One region of the Thalassotalea piscium genome, then DNA from elsewhere that is predicted to be linked to it. Evidence: predicted binding sites of a transcription regulator. Region 1 holds the regulator's gene; each other region holds the start of a gene.

Region 1 (4,383 bases):
GTTAAAAGAAATTATGGAATACCATAACTTTGTTTTAACAACCTATTACAAAGTTGAGCCGGTTAGTTATGAACAAACATTGTCTGATGCTTTAGAAGTTGGTGAAATCATCAAAGGTATGGTTGCCGATATTCCTGAATTATTAGATCAATCTCGCAAAGCGGGTGAGTCTATTATGTTCGAAGGCGCCCAAGGTACTCTGCTTGATATTGATCACGGAACATACCCTTATGTAACTTCATCAAATACTACGGTAGGCGGTGTAGCCACAGGTTGTGGTTTTGGGCCATTACATTTAGATTATGTTTTAGGTATTACAAAAGCTTATACAACGCGTGTTGGTTCAGGGCCTTTTCCAACTGAACTCAATGATGAGATTGGTGAGCACTTAGGTACTGTTGGTCATGAATTTGGTGCCACTACAGGGCGCGAGCGTCGTTGTGGCTGGTTTGATGCTGTTGCGATGCATCGAGCAGTTCAAGTGAATAGTATTACTGGTTTTTGCTTAACTAAGCTCGATGTTTTAGATGGCTTATCTACCTTAAAAATCTGCATAGGCTATAAAACAGCGAATGGCGATGTAATTACAGTACCACCAACAGCTGCCGAAGGTTACGAAAATGTAACGCCTGTCTATGAAGAAATGCCAGGTTGGAGCGAAAAAACAGTTGGTGCAACGTCTAAAGATAAACTACCTGCGAACGCAATTGCTTATATTAAGCGTATAGAAGAAATTACTGGTGTACCTGTTGATATAATTTCTACAGGTCCTGATAGAAACGAAACGATTATTTTAGTTAATCCATTCGAGTAAAATCAGCAAAAGTTAATTTCTTATAAAAACCAGCGTTTATCGCTGGTTTTTTTATACTTAGTATTTGATATAAACCTAACGAGAAGAACATAATATAGTTATATAGCTGCTAGAAATTGTTTATATGCAAATGCTCTTGATTGCTTCAAGGTAAATGAAATACCATAGCCGTACTTATCATATTAACAATAATAAATTATTATCACTCAACGCATTTAGGAAGAAACATGACTGATTTACGTCAAGAGGCATTAGATTATCACGCATTACCCATTCCAGGAAAAATAAGTGTCGAACTGACGAAACCCGCAGAAACAAGCTACGACCTTTCATTAGCGTATAGCCCCGGTGTTGCTGAGCCTGTTAGAGCAATTGCTGAAAATCCTGACGATGTTTATAAATATACCGGTAAAGGAAATACAGTTGCGGTTGTAACTAATGGCACTGCCATTTTAGGCTTAGGCAATTTAGGTCCTATGGCGGCTAAACCAGTAATGGAAGGTAAGGCGTTACTATTCAAGCGTTTTGCAGGTATTAATTCATTCGATATTGAAGTTAAGCATAAAACAACTGAAGATTTCATTGATACCGTTGCCAACATTGCAGACAGTTTTGGTGGAATTAATCTTGAAGATATAAAAGCGCCTGAATGTTTTATTATCGAGAAAGCACTAATTGAACGTTGTAAGGTACCTGTTTTTCATGATGATCAACATGGCACTGCTATTGTAACTGCAGCTGGTTTACTAAATGCGCTTGATGTACAAGGTAAAAATATTAAAGAAGCTGATATTGTTTGTATGGGCGCAGGCGCGGCTGCAATTGCTTGCATGGACTTGTTGATCAAGTGTGGTGCACAGCGTGAAAAAATATACATGCTAGATACTAAGGGAGTTATTCATACCCGTCGCGATGATCTTAACGAATATAAGCGTTCATTTGCTAATAATACAGACAAACGAACTTTAGAAGATGTGATTGATGGTGCTGATGTTTTTGTAGGTGTTTCAGGGCCTGATGTTTTATCTGCTGAGCATGTGAAAATGATGGCTCCTAAACCAGTGATATTTGCTTGCTCGAATCCAGATCCTGAAATTAAGCCTGAATTAGCATTATCTGCACGCGATGACGTAATTATAGCAACAGGTCGTTCTGATTATCCAAACCAAGTAAATAACGTACTGTGCTTTCCATTTATTTTCCGTGGTGCATTAGATGTAAGAGCAAGAACAATCAACGATGAAATGAAGGTTGCTTGTGTTCATGCTATTCGTGAGTTAGCGAAAGAGCCGGTTCCACAAGAGGTATTGGCGGCCTCAGGTGTTAGCGAATTAACATTTGGTAAAGAATATATAATTCCTAAGCCAATGGACTCACGACTGTGTGGCCGTGTAGCTAGAGCTGTAGCTATTGCTGCAGTAGAATCGGGTGTTGCGGCACTAGACCTACCTGCGAACTACATGAAATAGGTGCTAGCAAATATAAAAAAGCCAACGAATAGTTGGCTTTAATATTTTAATACATCAGAATTAAATTAAACTTCGTCATCATCATATTGCGAAAAGTCGGTAATGCCTTGCTCAGTTAGTATTTTTCTCACACTTGCAGGCAACTTCTCTAAGTTATCTTTCGCTAAGTCGTGATCGTCAGGTAAGGGTTGGCCAGTAAAAGCGTGTAAAAAAGCTTCACATAATAATTCACTGTTTGTAGCATGCCTTAAATTATTAATTTGGCGGCGCGTTCGCTCATCGGTAAGTACCTTGAGTACACGCAACGGAATGGAAACAGTGATCTTTTTAACTTGCTCACTTTTTTTTCCGTGTTCTGCGTATGGATTAATGTACTCGCCATTCCACTTTGCCATGAAGTTTCCTCTGATTTAATTTGTAATATATTTTTTATAATGGCGCTCGCACTAGTCAAACAGAGAGTAATGATGTTTGTACTAATTGAAAGCCCATAGAAATTCTAAGTATGATTTTACTGCTTGTGAGCTATGAGTCAACTATGAATGTGTAGAAGTGTAGATGTCTAAAAGTTCTTGACCGGAATATTGAAACCGTTTAGAGTTGTAGACGTCCAAACATCCATTTGAAATTGACTCTTTAGGTAAGCTCATGTCTGATAAAAAAAATGCCACTATTGCCGTTCGTGGTGGCATTAATACCGACAAACATCATGGTGCTGTTGTAGCGCCAATACATTTATCAAGCACCTATTCGCTAAAGGGACTTAACGATAAGCGTCAATTTGATTATTCTCGTACCGGTAATCCAACAAGATCAACTTTTGGCCAAGCTATAGCAGACCTAGAAAAAGGTGCGGTTGGTGTAGTCACCAGTACTGGTATGGCTGCCGTTCATCTTATTTGCCAATTACTGTCAGTTAACGACACTATCGTTATACCGCATGATTGTTATGGTGGTAGTTATCGATTATTTACTCATTTAGCTAAACGCGGCCAATTTAAATTGATTATTGTTGACCAAGATGATGAGCAAGCTTTACAACAAGCATTAGATCAAAAGCCGAAATTAGTCTTGATAGAAACACCAAGTAACCCACTGTTACGTATTGTTGATATTTCAAAAATTTGCCAAAAAAGCCATCAGGCGGGTGCTTTAGTTGCTGTTGATAATACTTTTTTATCGCCAATTTTACAGCAACCATTAACGCTAGGTGCTGATATCGTTTTTCACTCAACCACTAAATACATCAATGGTCATAGCGATGTTGTTGGCGGCGTATTAGTGACTAAAGATGTTGCCATTGGTGAAGAGCTAGCTTGGTGGGCTAATTGTATTGGTATTACGGGGTCGGCTTTTGATAGCTACCTAGCACTACGTGGTTTAAAAACGCTCCCTGTAAGAATAAAACAACACCAAGCCAATGCCGACCAAGTTGCTGCATTTTTACAAGAAAATACAGCTATTGAAAAGGTATACTACCCAGGGTTTATCACGCACCCAAATCATAATGTAGCTAAAAAACAGCAAGAGAGTGCGGGTGGCATGCTAAGTTTTGAAATAAAAGGTGGGATTGCGGCGGTTGAAAAATTATTTGCTAACTTAACCTTATTTACACTGGCGCAGTCGTTAGGAGGAGTTGAGAGTTTAATTAGCCATCCTTCCACTATGACTCACGCTAGTATGGAGCATTCGGCACAAATTGAAGCCGGTATTACTGAGTCATTAGTGCGTATTTCTGTAGGTATTGAAGACATTGACGATATTATTGCTGATTTAGCACAAGGGCTCGTTGCTAGTCAGCGACAGTAGTTTAATTGATTTTAGAAGTGTAACTCTTATTATGGAACAGTCATCAAATGCTGTCGCGTTAAGCGCAGAAAATAACCAATTAGCAAAACAAGCAGTACAAGTTCATAAATTTGGTGGTAGTAGCTTAGCAGATAAAGCATGTATCGAGCGTGTGATAGGTATTATTCAGCATCACTGCCATTTAAACGATATTGTGGTGGTGTCTGCTAATGGTAAAACTACCGACCAATTATTTGCGGTGCTAGGCTTAGCAAAATTAGATGACCCAACCTTAAATGATGAAATTATCGC
Region 2 (4,383 bases), 1.8 Mb from region 1:
TCCTACCATTGCACTGGGTAAGCGACAATAATATACGAGCAAATAAATTCCTTCGTTATACTTGCATCTAAAGATCGCACTCGTTATAGTTTCGATCATTGCGTTATTTTTAATTAAATTAATGTTTTTTATTAATGATTATAATAAGATAGTGGGCATTATCGTCATTTACCATCATAAAGAGTATTTTGTTGTATGAGTCAACACAGTGTGACCATTGAAATTGCTGATCGCAGAATTAAGATTGCTTGCCCGCAAGGACAAGAATCTGCACTGTTGCAAGCGGCCCAAGAGGTAAATGATCGTTTATCACTTGTTAAGCAAAATGCAGGGACAACAAAAACACCTGAACAAAATTTGTTGATGACAGCGTTAAATTTGGCAAACGACTTGTTAAAAAACCAACATCAACACGATCAAGAAAAACTAGCAATGCAAAACCAAATAGATTTATTGCAATCAACAATTAAACAAGCCGTTGGAAACTCCAAGAAAAAAGCCTAGTTCAGTGAAATCATAATTCATTAAAGGCATAAAGGAATAGTTGAATATATAAACAGTCAATACAAAAAAATAGTTAAGCCTTATTACTGTTTATATATTTCATAAAAACATTAAGTCAGTTTTTATCCACTATGCCTAGATAGTAGTCATTCAAGCTTACTTTCAACAATAAACCTTAAGTTTCTTCCCAATATTAGCTATACTGAGCTTAAGTCTTCTGGGATGTTCGTTGTTAGCTATGTCCCTGAGCCGATAAGTTTTACCTTAGGAAACTTATCATTCGCTATTGTGCAAGCCCAGCTCGTACTGGGAAGCCTACGGCAAATGTGCAGTTTCCGCCCTGAACACACGGTGTTCAGGACTAATGTTGACTACGGCATTCTGGAAGGCTTACCTTTCTCTTACTTTCTCTCATATTATTAATTTTATTGATCTTTATACTTTGTTATTATGCTATTAATTACACTAAGTCTGAGATACTTCTTTGTCTGCAATTTATAATAACCACCCTATCGGTATATTTGACTCTGGCGTTGGTGGCTTATCTATTGCTAAGTCTATTTCAGCACTTGTACCTAACGAGTCTTTTATTTATCTCGCAGATTCGCTAAATGCGCCATACGGTAATTTAACTTCACAGCAAATTAAAGAACGTGTAAACAAAATAGCGCAATGGTTTATCAAACAAAATGCAAAGGCAATTGTTATTGCCTGTAATACTGCAACGGTTAATGCTATTGATCAACTTCGCACTCTGGTTAACATACCTATTATTGGTGTTGAACCAGGTATAAAACCTGCAGTTGAAAAAAGCGCTACACATAAAATTGCCATTATGGTCACCCAAGCTACTGCAACAAATGAACGCTTTATAAATTTAGTTAATAGCCATAAACAAAATACTGACGTTATTATTCAAGCCTGTCCTGGGCTAGTTGAAGTAGTAGAGTCTGATAATATAGATAGTGAACACTGCACCAACCTACTTAAACTGTACTTAACCCCTTTAGTAAATGCTAATATTGATACGCTAGTGCTTGGCTGCACCCATTACCCTTTTTTAAGTGATCAAATACAATGTGTAATCGGAGATACCGTAACTTTAGTAGAAACAGCCACGCCTGTTGCTAAGCAATTACAAAGGCAGTTAGCTATGTACCAGTTAAGTGCTCATCCAGATAATGTAGCGCAATTATTATTCTATTCAACGAAAATCAGTGAACAACAAGAAATAATTTTCTCACAATTATGGGAAAAAAAGATAACACTTAAAAAACTAGCCATCTAGTTGATAAATATACTAAAAAGTCAAATAACTCTTAGTTTTACACACTTTTAACTTAAGCCATTTAGACGTCTAGGCGTAAAAAAACTAGCAATCTTCGAAAATCCCGTTAGAATTATCATATTAATATTAAATGAATAATATTTAACTCATTTAATACGCAGTTAGCTTGTTCAGTTGCCATTGCAATTGTGTCAGATAAATTGCTTATCCATTTACATTTATTTTTATAAATATTGAGGTTCTATGTCTAGGTATTATTTTACTTCTGAGTCGGTATCTGAAGGCCATCCAGATAAAATTGCTGACCAAATTTCTGACGCTGTTTTAGACGCTATTATCGCCAAAGACAAAAATGCTCGTGTAGCATGTGAAACAATGGTGAAAACGGGCGTTGCCATTATATCTGGTGAAATTTCTACATCAGCATGGGTTGATTTAGAAGATATAACCCGTAAAGTTATTTGTGATATTGGCTATACCTCATCAGATGTCGGTTTTGATGGTGAAACTTGTGGGATCATGAACTTAATTGGACAGCAGTCACAAGAAATTGCCCAAGGTGTTGACCGCACTGAACCCGAAGAACAAGGTGCTGGCGATCAAGGGCTCATGTTTGGTTATGCAACTAATGAAACAGAAACATTAATGCCTGCGCCAATCTACTATTCTCACCGTTTAGTTGAACGCCAAGCAGAAGCAAGAAAGTCGGGGATCTTACCTTGGTTGCGCCCTGATGCAAAAAGTCAGGTAACCTTTGTCTATGAAAATGGCAAGCCGGTTGCTATTGATACTGTTGTACTTTCAACTCAGCATAACCCTGATATTAAGCAGGAAGATTTACACACTGCGGTAATGGAAAGCATTATTAAACATACGTTACCAGCTGAGTTTCTTACAAAAGACACGAAATACTTTATTAACCCAACAGGGAGTTTTGTAATTGGTGGTCCGGTAGGTGATTGCGGTTTAACAGGTCGTAAAATCATTGTAGATACTTATGGTGGCATGGCTCGACATGGCGGAGGAGCATTTTCAGGTAAAGATCCTTCAAAGGTTGACCGAAGTGCTGCCTATGCTGGTCGTTACGTAGCTAAAAACATTGTTGCAGCGGGGCTTGCTGACCGGTGTGAAATTCAAATATCTTATGCTATTGGTGTCGCTGAGCCTACTTCTATTTCTATTGATACTTTTGGTACCGGTAAAATATCTGAAGAGAAGCTTGTAGAAATAGTGCGTGAACACTTTGATTTGCGCCCTTACGGTATTACTAAGATGTTAGACTTGCTTCACCCTATGTATCGTCAAACTGCCGCATACGGTCACTTTGGGCGTGAACCATACGAAATGACCGTTGGTGAAGACACTTTCACTGCCTTTTCTTGGGAAAAAACAGATAAAGCTAACGCTTTAAGAACTGCTGCTGGCTTATAATAATCGAACAAATAACAATCGAATAAATAAGTTCAACTTCAACAAAAAAACCTCAATCTTGAGGTTTTTTTTGTTTATAAATTCTTAGCTCTTAATATTGTCTAATAATTGCTGAGCTTCAAACTGTTGTTGTGCATCACCGATGCTAACCACATCCATCAAAATAACTTCAGCGTTTTCAATATCGCCAATTTCTATATAAACTTTGGCTAAGTCTAATTTAGCGGCAGCACCATTATCGTCTTCATCATCAACATCTAATTCATTTGTGCCCATAGAGAATTCAGGGAATTCATTCAGGCCAACATCAATATTAGTGCGCTCGTATGGTTCAATTCCATCTGCATCTAAGCTGTCAGATAACAAGGAGTCAACTGAGATAAAATCATCGACATTATCGTTTTCTTCTTGTGTTTCTTCGCCAGATGCTTCGGTTGTAAGATCATCACCAATATCTAGCTCATCGTCTAAATCAAAGCCATCATCCGAAACGTTTGACGTTTCTTCTTCAATATTGGCAAGTAACTCATCAAAGTCTAAATTATCTAAGTCTTGAATATCGTCTAACTCTTTAGTATCTGAACCAGTATCGCTTGCTGCTTCATCTGTAGAGTCTGAAAGTAAATCAGCTAATACGTTGCTATCCGTAAAGTCAGGGGCCAGCTCAATCGGTTCTTCTGATTCCTGAGCGTCTGGTGATAAATCATCGTTTAATAAGTCAGATAATGTTGATTCATCAAAATCATCTGAAATACTTTTTAAGATATCATCATCAACTTTATCAGTATTGTCTGCATCTTGGCTGTCACCAAATATACCCTCACTTGACAGGTCAATAACACTATCAGCAGCATCACTTTCTACTAAATTGAAAACATCGTCTAAGTTGACTTCTGGAAGCTTTGAATCTGGTCCGTCAGCCTCAGCAGGTGTTTCTTTTTTTTCTGTTGATGGATCTAGCAAAGCATTATCAACTTCAGCTAATACATCTTCGATAGCTAAGTTATTATCGGTTTCTGATAAGTCGTCTGCTACAGTATCAGTTTGTTCATCTTCAACTGGATTCTCAGTTGAATTCTCGGCTAAAAGTGCATCAATATCTATATCTGAATCGTCATCAATAGCCTGAGTAATTTCGTCATCAATTTCTTGAGCTAATG
Region 3 (4,383 bases), 900 kb from region 1:
GTTTTCAACAGCGTGATAGGGCACACCTGCCATTGGTATGGCATTACCGCCTGTTTTCCCTCTTGCCGTGAGCGATATATCCAATAAGTCTGAAGCCTTCTTGGCATCATCAAAAAACAATTCATAAAAATCGCCCATGCGATAAAAAACAAGAATGTTAGGGAATTCGGCCTTAATCGTTAAATATTGGCGCATCATAGGGGTATGAGAAGATAAGTCTGGGGTCGCAGTAGTCATTAATTCTTATTTTGTCTTGTGATAATTTAAGAGTGTATTACTCAATTATGCCATAAGCATAAGTAATAGACCCACAAGTTTTCGTTAAAGCGTAAATACAACTGATATAATTAAAAAAAACAGTGATAAATTGGCAGTAGTAACTTTTTAGCTTAAAATATTTAAAAGTTACTAATTGTTAATTAATTCTTAAATTACATATAGTTAAAATTACAAAAAAATTAAAAGTTATAGAGTTTGAAAAATAATTATAAAAAAACTTGATACTGTACGACTATACAGTATACTTTGCTGCATCAGACTTATTTATGTATTTACATGTGGAGCAAGAAATGGACGAGAATAAAGAAAAGGCACTCTCTGCTGCGTTAAGCCAAATTGAACGCCAATTTGGTAAAGGTTCAATTATGAAGCTAGGTGAAAACCGTAGCATGGATATCGAGACCATTTCTACAGGCTCACTAGGACTTGATATTGCACTAGGCGCAGGCGGATTACCAATGGGTCGTATTGTAGAGATATATGGACCAGAATCAAGTGGTAAAACCACCTTAACATTAGAGGTAATCGCAGAAGCACAACGCAACGGTAAAGTATGTGCCTTTGTTGACGCTGAGCATGCGTTAGACCCTATTTATGCTGAAAAACTTGGTGTAAATATTAATGAGTTACTTGTTTCACAACCCGATACAGGTGAACAAGCATTAGAAATTTGTGACATGTTAACTCGCTCAGGTGCTGTTGATGTAATTGTTGTCGACTCTGTCGCTGCTCTAACACCAAAAGCTGAAATTGAAGGTGATATGGGCGACTCGCACATGGGGCTTCAAGCGCGTATGTTGTCTCAAGCAATGCGTAAGCTTACCGGTAATTTAAAGCAATCGAACACTATGATGATTTTCATTAACCAAATTCGTATGAAAATTGGTGTTATGTTTGGTAATCCAGAAACTACAACAGGCGGTAACGCACTTAAGTTTTACGCCTCAGTTCGATTAGATATTCGTCGTATTGGTGCTGTAAAGCAGGGTGATGAAATTATTGGTAATGAGACGCGTGTAAAAGTAGTTAAAAATAAAATTGCACCTCCTTTTAAACAAGTTGAGTTTCAAATACTTTACGGTGAGGGAATTAACAGTTTAGGTGAGTTAATTGACCTTGGTGTACAGAATAAAATGGTTGAAAAAGCCGGTGCTTGGTATAGCTACAAAGGCGACAAAATTGGCCAAGGTAAAGCAAATTCAACTAACTACCTTAAAGAAAATCCAGCTATTGCAAAAGAGCTAGACACACGTTTAAGAGAATTATTTTTATCTAAAAAGACTGAAGCTGTCGCAGAAGAAGTTATCACTGAGTCATAATACTGGTTATCGCTGTGCAGTAATTTAAACTATGTATAAAGCCACTGATGTTATCGGTGGCTTTTTTTATTTTAATATTTATACCATTAATATCACTAGCTATGTGAGCATTTCTACGGGTTAAAATAATAAATTACTGCAGCAAGAACCGTTACACCAATTACCCCCTCGCTACAGTCAATGCCTTACATCTAAACCTTTAATTTTGGCTAAGAGATCACTTTCTTATACGAAGTGATATTATGTTAAGTAGCAATCAGAATTATTAGGCTTCTTCTGTAAGAGCTGCATTATAAAATATTCATATATATGTTAGAATATAACACTATTATTATTTAAACATATTAGGCGTATTTCATGTCTGAACACTCAATTTTCGACATTTGTGTTGAACCTATAGAACTTTGTAAATTACTTAAAATAGCCAATATGGTTGGCGGTGGCGGCGAAGCTAAAAGCATGATCAGTGAAGGTAATGTATTAGTAAATAATGAAGTTGTAGTTCAAAAGCGTAAAAAGATTCGAAACGGCGATTCTATTACATGTAACGGTAAAACCATTGAGGTTGCTTATGATCCCAGCAAAAAATCGGCTGAGTTTATCAATACAGTAGTGTTAGCGAGCAAAAAAGAACAAAGAAAAAAAAGAGCTAAAAGTAAAGCGCGGTTACTTTCATCAGAAACGGTAGCAGAGCCATCACTCAAACGATAACAGGGCAAATTTATTGAGCCTACATCTTGTTAAAACTACGTAAAACGGTATATAGAGCAAGTCAAATATAAAGTACTTACACACTAGCTTTGGCTTCACTCACTAAAAACTACACTTCTACGGAATTCTCTTCTTCAGTAATCTTTTGCATAAGTTCAGAATATATAGTGATATAACAAATTCATTTAGACGTCTATACGTTTAGATGTTGACATATCTAGCAATCCAAGGCACATTATATTCATAATTAATGTTGTACGATTTACAGCATGCATATCGTAATAAATTAAGTAAGGTGAGCTTACATGCCTATAAAAATTCCAGATCAATTACCCGCATTACAAGTGCTTGATAATGAAAATATTTTTGTTATGTCTGAGCATAGAGCTGCAAGCCAAGAGATTCGTCCGATGGAAGTTGCAATTCTAAACTTAATGCCGAATAAAATTGAAACGGAAGTACAAATATTACGAATGCTTGCTAACACGCCATTACAAATTAATGTTGAGTTTGTGCGTATTCATGCTAACGAGTCAAAACATACACCACAAGAACACTTAGATAACTTTTATCGCCTATTTGATGATATTAAAACAAAGCAATACGACGGCTTAATCATTACAGGGGCTCCTTTAGCCTTATTGGATTATCAAGACGTTACCTTTTGGGATAAAATTTGTGAGGTATTCGATTGGGCAGAAAGTAATGTTACCTCAACTATGTTTTCATGTTGGGCTGCACATGCTGCGTTATATCATCATTATGGTTTAAATCGACACCTTCGAAAGCAAAAATTGTCAGGTATATATGAACACCAAGCACTCGATCCAAAAGAAGAACTAACGCGAGGGTTTGATGAGCACTTTATTGTTCCTCATTCTCGTTATGGCTATATCACTAAAGAAGATTACCAGTCGGTTGAAGAGTTAACTGTATTAGCAGAGTCACCGCAAGCAGGGGTTTACTTAACGGTAAGTAAAAATAAGCAGCAAGTGTATTTAACTGGGCATCCTGAATATGACGCAAGTACACTGAAAGAAGAGTATGAGCGTGATGTAAATTCAAGTTTATCACCCACATTGCCAGAAAATTATTTCGCTAATAACGACCCTTCTAATAATCCTAAAAGCTCATGGCGAAGTCATGGCAGTTTATTGTTTACCAATTGGCTCAACTACTACGTTTATCAAATAACACCTTATCAATTGGATGCCAATAATATTCAAGCGATTCATCCTTCAAGTAAAAAACTATCAAAAGAGCAGTAACATGAAAAAATCTACATCATATTCCTTATTAGAGCAGCAGCTTGCTAAAAAGATAGTAATACTTGATGGTGCTATGGGCACTATGATCCAAGCGTATAAATTTGAAGAGCAAGATTACAGAGGTGAACGTTTTGCTGATTGGCATAGCGACGTAAAAGGTAATAATGATTTACTTGTCTTAACTCAGCCACAGGTAATTAGAGATATACATTGTGAATACTTGGCAGCTGGTGCAGATATTATTGAAACCAATACGTTTAATGCGACCACTATTGCTATGGCAGATTACGACATGGAGTCGTTAAGTGCTGAAATAAACAGAGAAGCGGCTAAAATAGCTAAAGCTGCGGCTGATGAATATACGGCAAAAACACCCGAAAAACCTCGTTTTGTTGCAGGTGTGTTGGGCCCAACGAATAGAACATGTTCTATTTCACCAGATGTTAACGATCCAGCATTTCGCAATATTACCTTTGATCAGTTGAAAGATGCCTATATCGAATCAACCCTTGCATTAATTGAGGGCGGTTCAGACATCATATTACTTGAAACTATTTTTGATACCTTAAATGCAAAAGCAGCTATTTTCGCTGTTGAGGTGGTTTTTGAGCAGTTAGGCTATCGTTTGCCGGTAATGATCTCAGGCACAATTACTGATGCTTCAGGAAGAACACTAACAGGACAAACTACCGAAGCTTTTTATAATTCTTTACGCCACGCACAACCTATTTCATTTGGACTTAACTGTGCGCTTGGACCCGTTGAGCTAAGACAGTATGTTGAAGAGTTAAGCCGAATCTCAGACT

The links. Region 1 encodes MetJ, which represses methionine synthesis genes. Its sites were predicted from a motif close to TAGACGTCTAGACGTCTA; they were not measured.
Region 2: metK (methionine adenosyltransferase) is a predicted target of MetJ. The motif match lies at 1,855-1,872, and genes of this name have one in related genera.
Region 3: metA (homoserine O-acetyltransferase MetA) is a predicted target of MetJ. The motif match lies at 2,496-2,513, and genes of this name have one in related genera.

The regions. Positions count from the first base shown of each region.
Region 1 is NZ_AP027362.1:3,527,652-3,532,034, reverse strand. Features, by position in the region: gene QUD79_RS15745 (adenylosuccinate synthase) at 1-814, shown strand, start outside; gene QUD79_RS15740 (malic enzyme-like NAD(P)-binding protein) at 1,042-2,283, shown strand; gene metJ (met regulon transcriptional regulator MetJ) at 2,349-2,678, opposite strand; gene metB (cystathionine gamma-synthase) at 2,932-4,092, shown strand; gene metL (bifunctional aspartate kinase/homoserine dehydrogenase II) at 4,124-4,383, shown strand, end outside.
Region 2 is NZ_AP027362.1:1,378,322-1,382,704, reverse strand. Features, by position in the region: gene QUD79_RS05995 (cell division protein ZapA) at 196-504, shown strand; RNA gene ssrS (6S RNA) at 716-896, shown strand; gene murI (glutamate racemase) at 989-1,792, shown strand; gene metK (methionine adenosyltransferase) at 2,036-3,223, shown strand; gene QUD79_RS05975 (FimV/HubP family polar landmark protein) at 3,308-4,383, opposite strand, start outside.
Region 3 is NZ_AP027362.1:2,624,286-2,628,668, reverse strand. Features, by position in the region: gene mutS (DNA mismatch repair protein MutS) at 1-237, opposite strand, end outside; gene recA (recombinase RecA) at 570-1,598, shown strand; gene QUD79_RS11515 (RNA-binding S4 domain-containing protein) at 1,956-2,309, shown strand; gene metA (homoserine O-acetyltransferase MetA) at 2,615-3,577, shown strand; gene metH (methionine synthase) at 3,579-4,383, shown strand, end outside.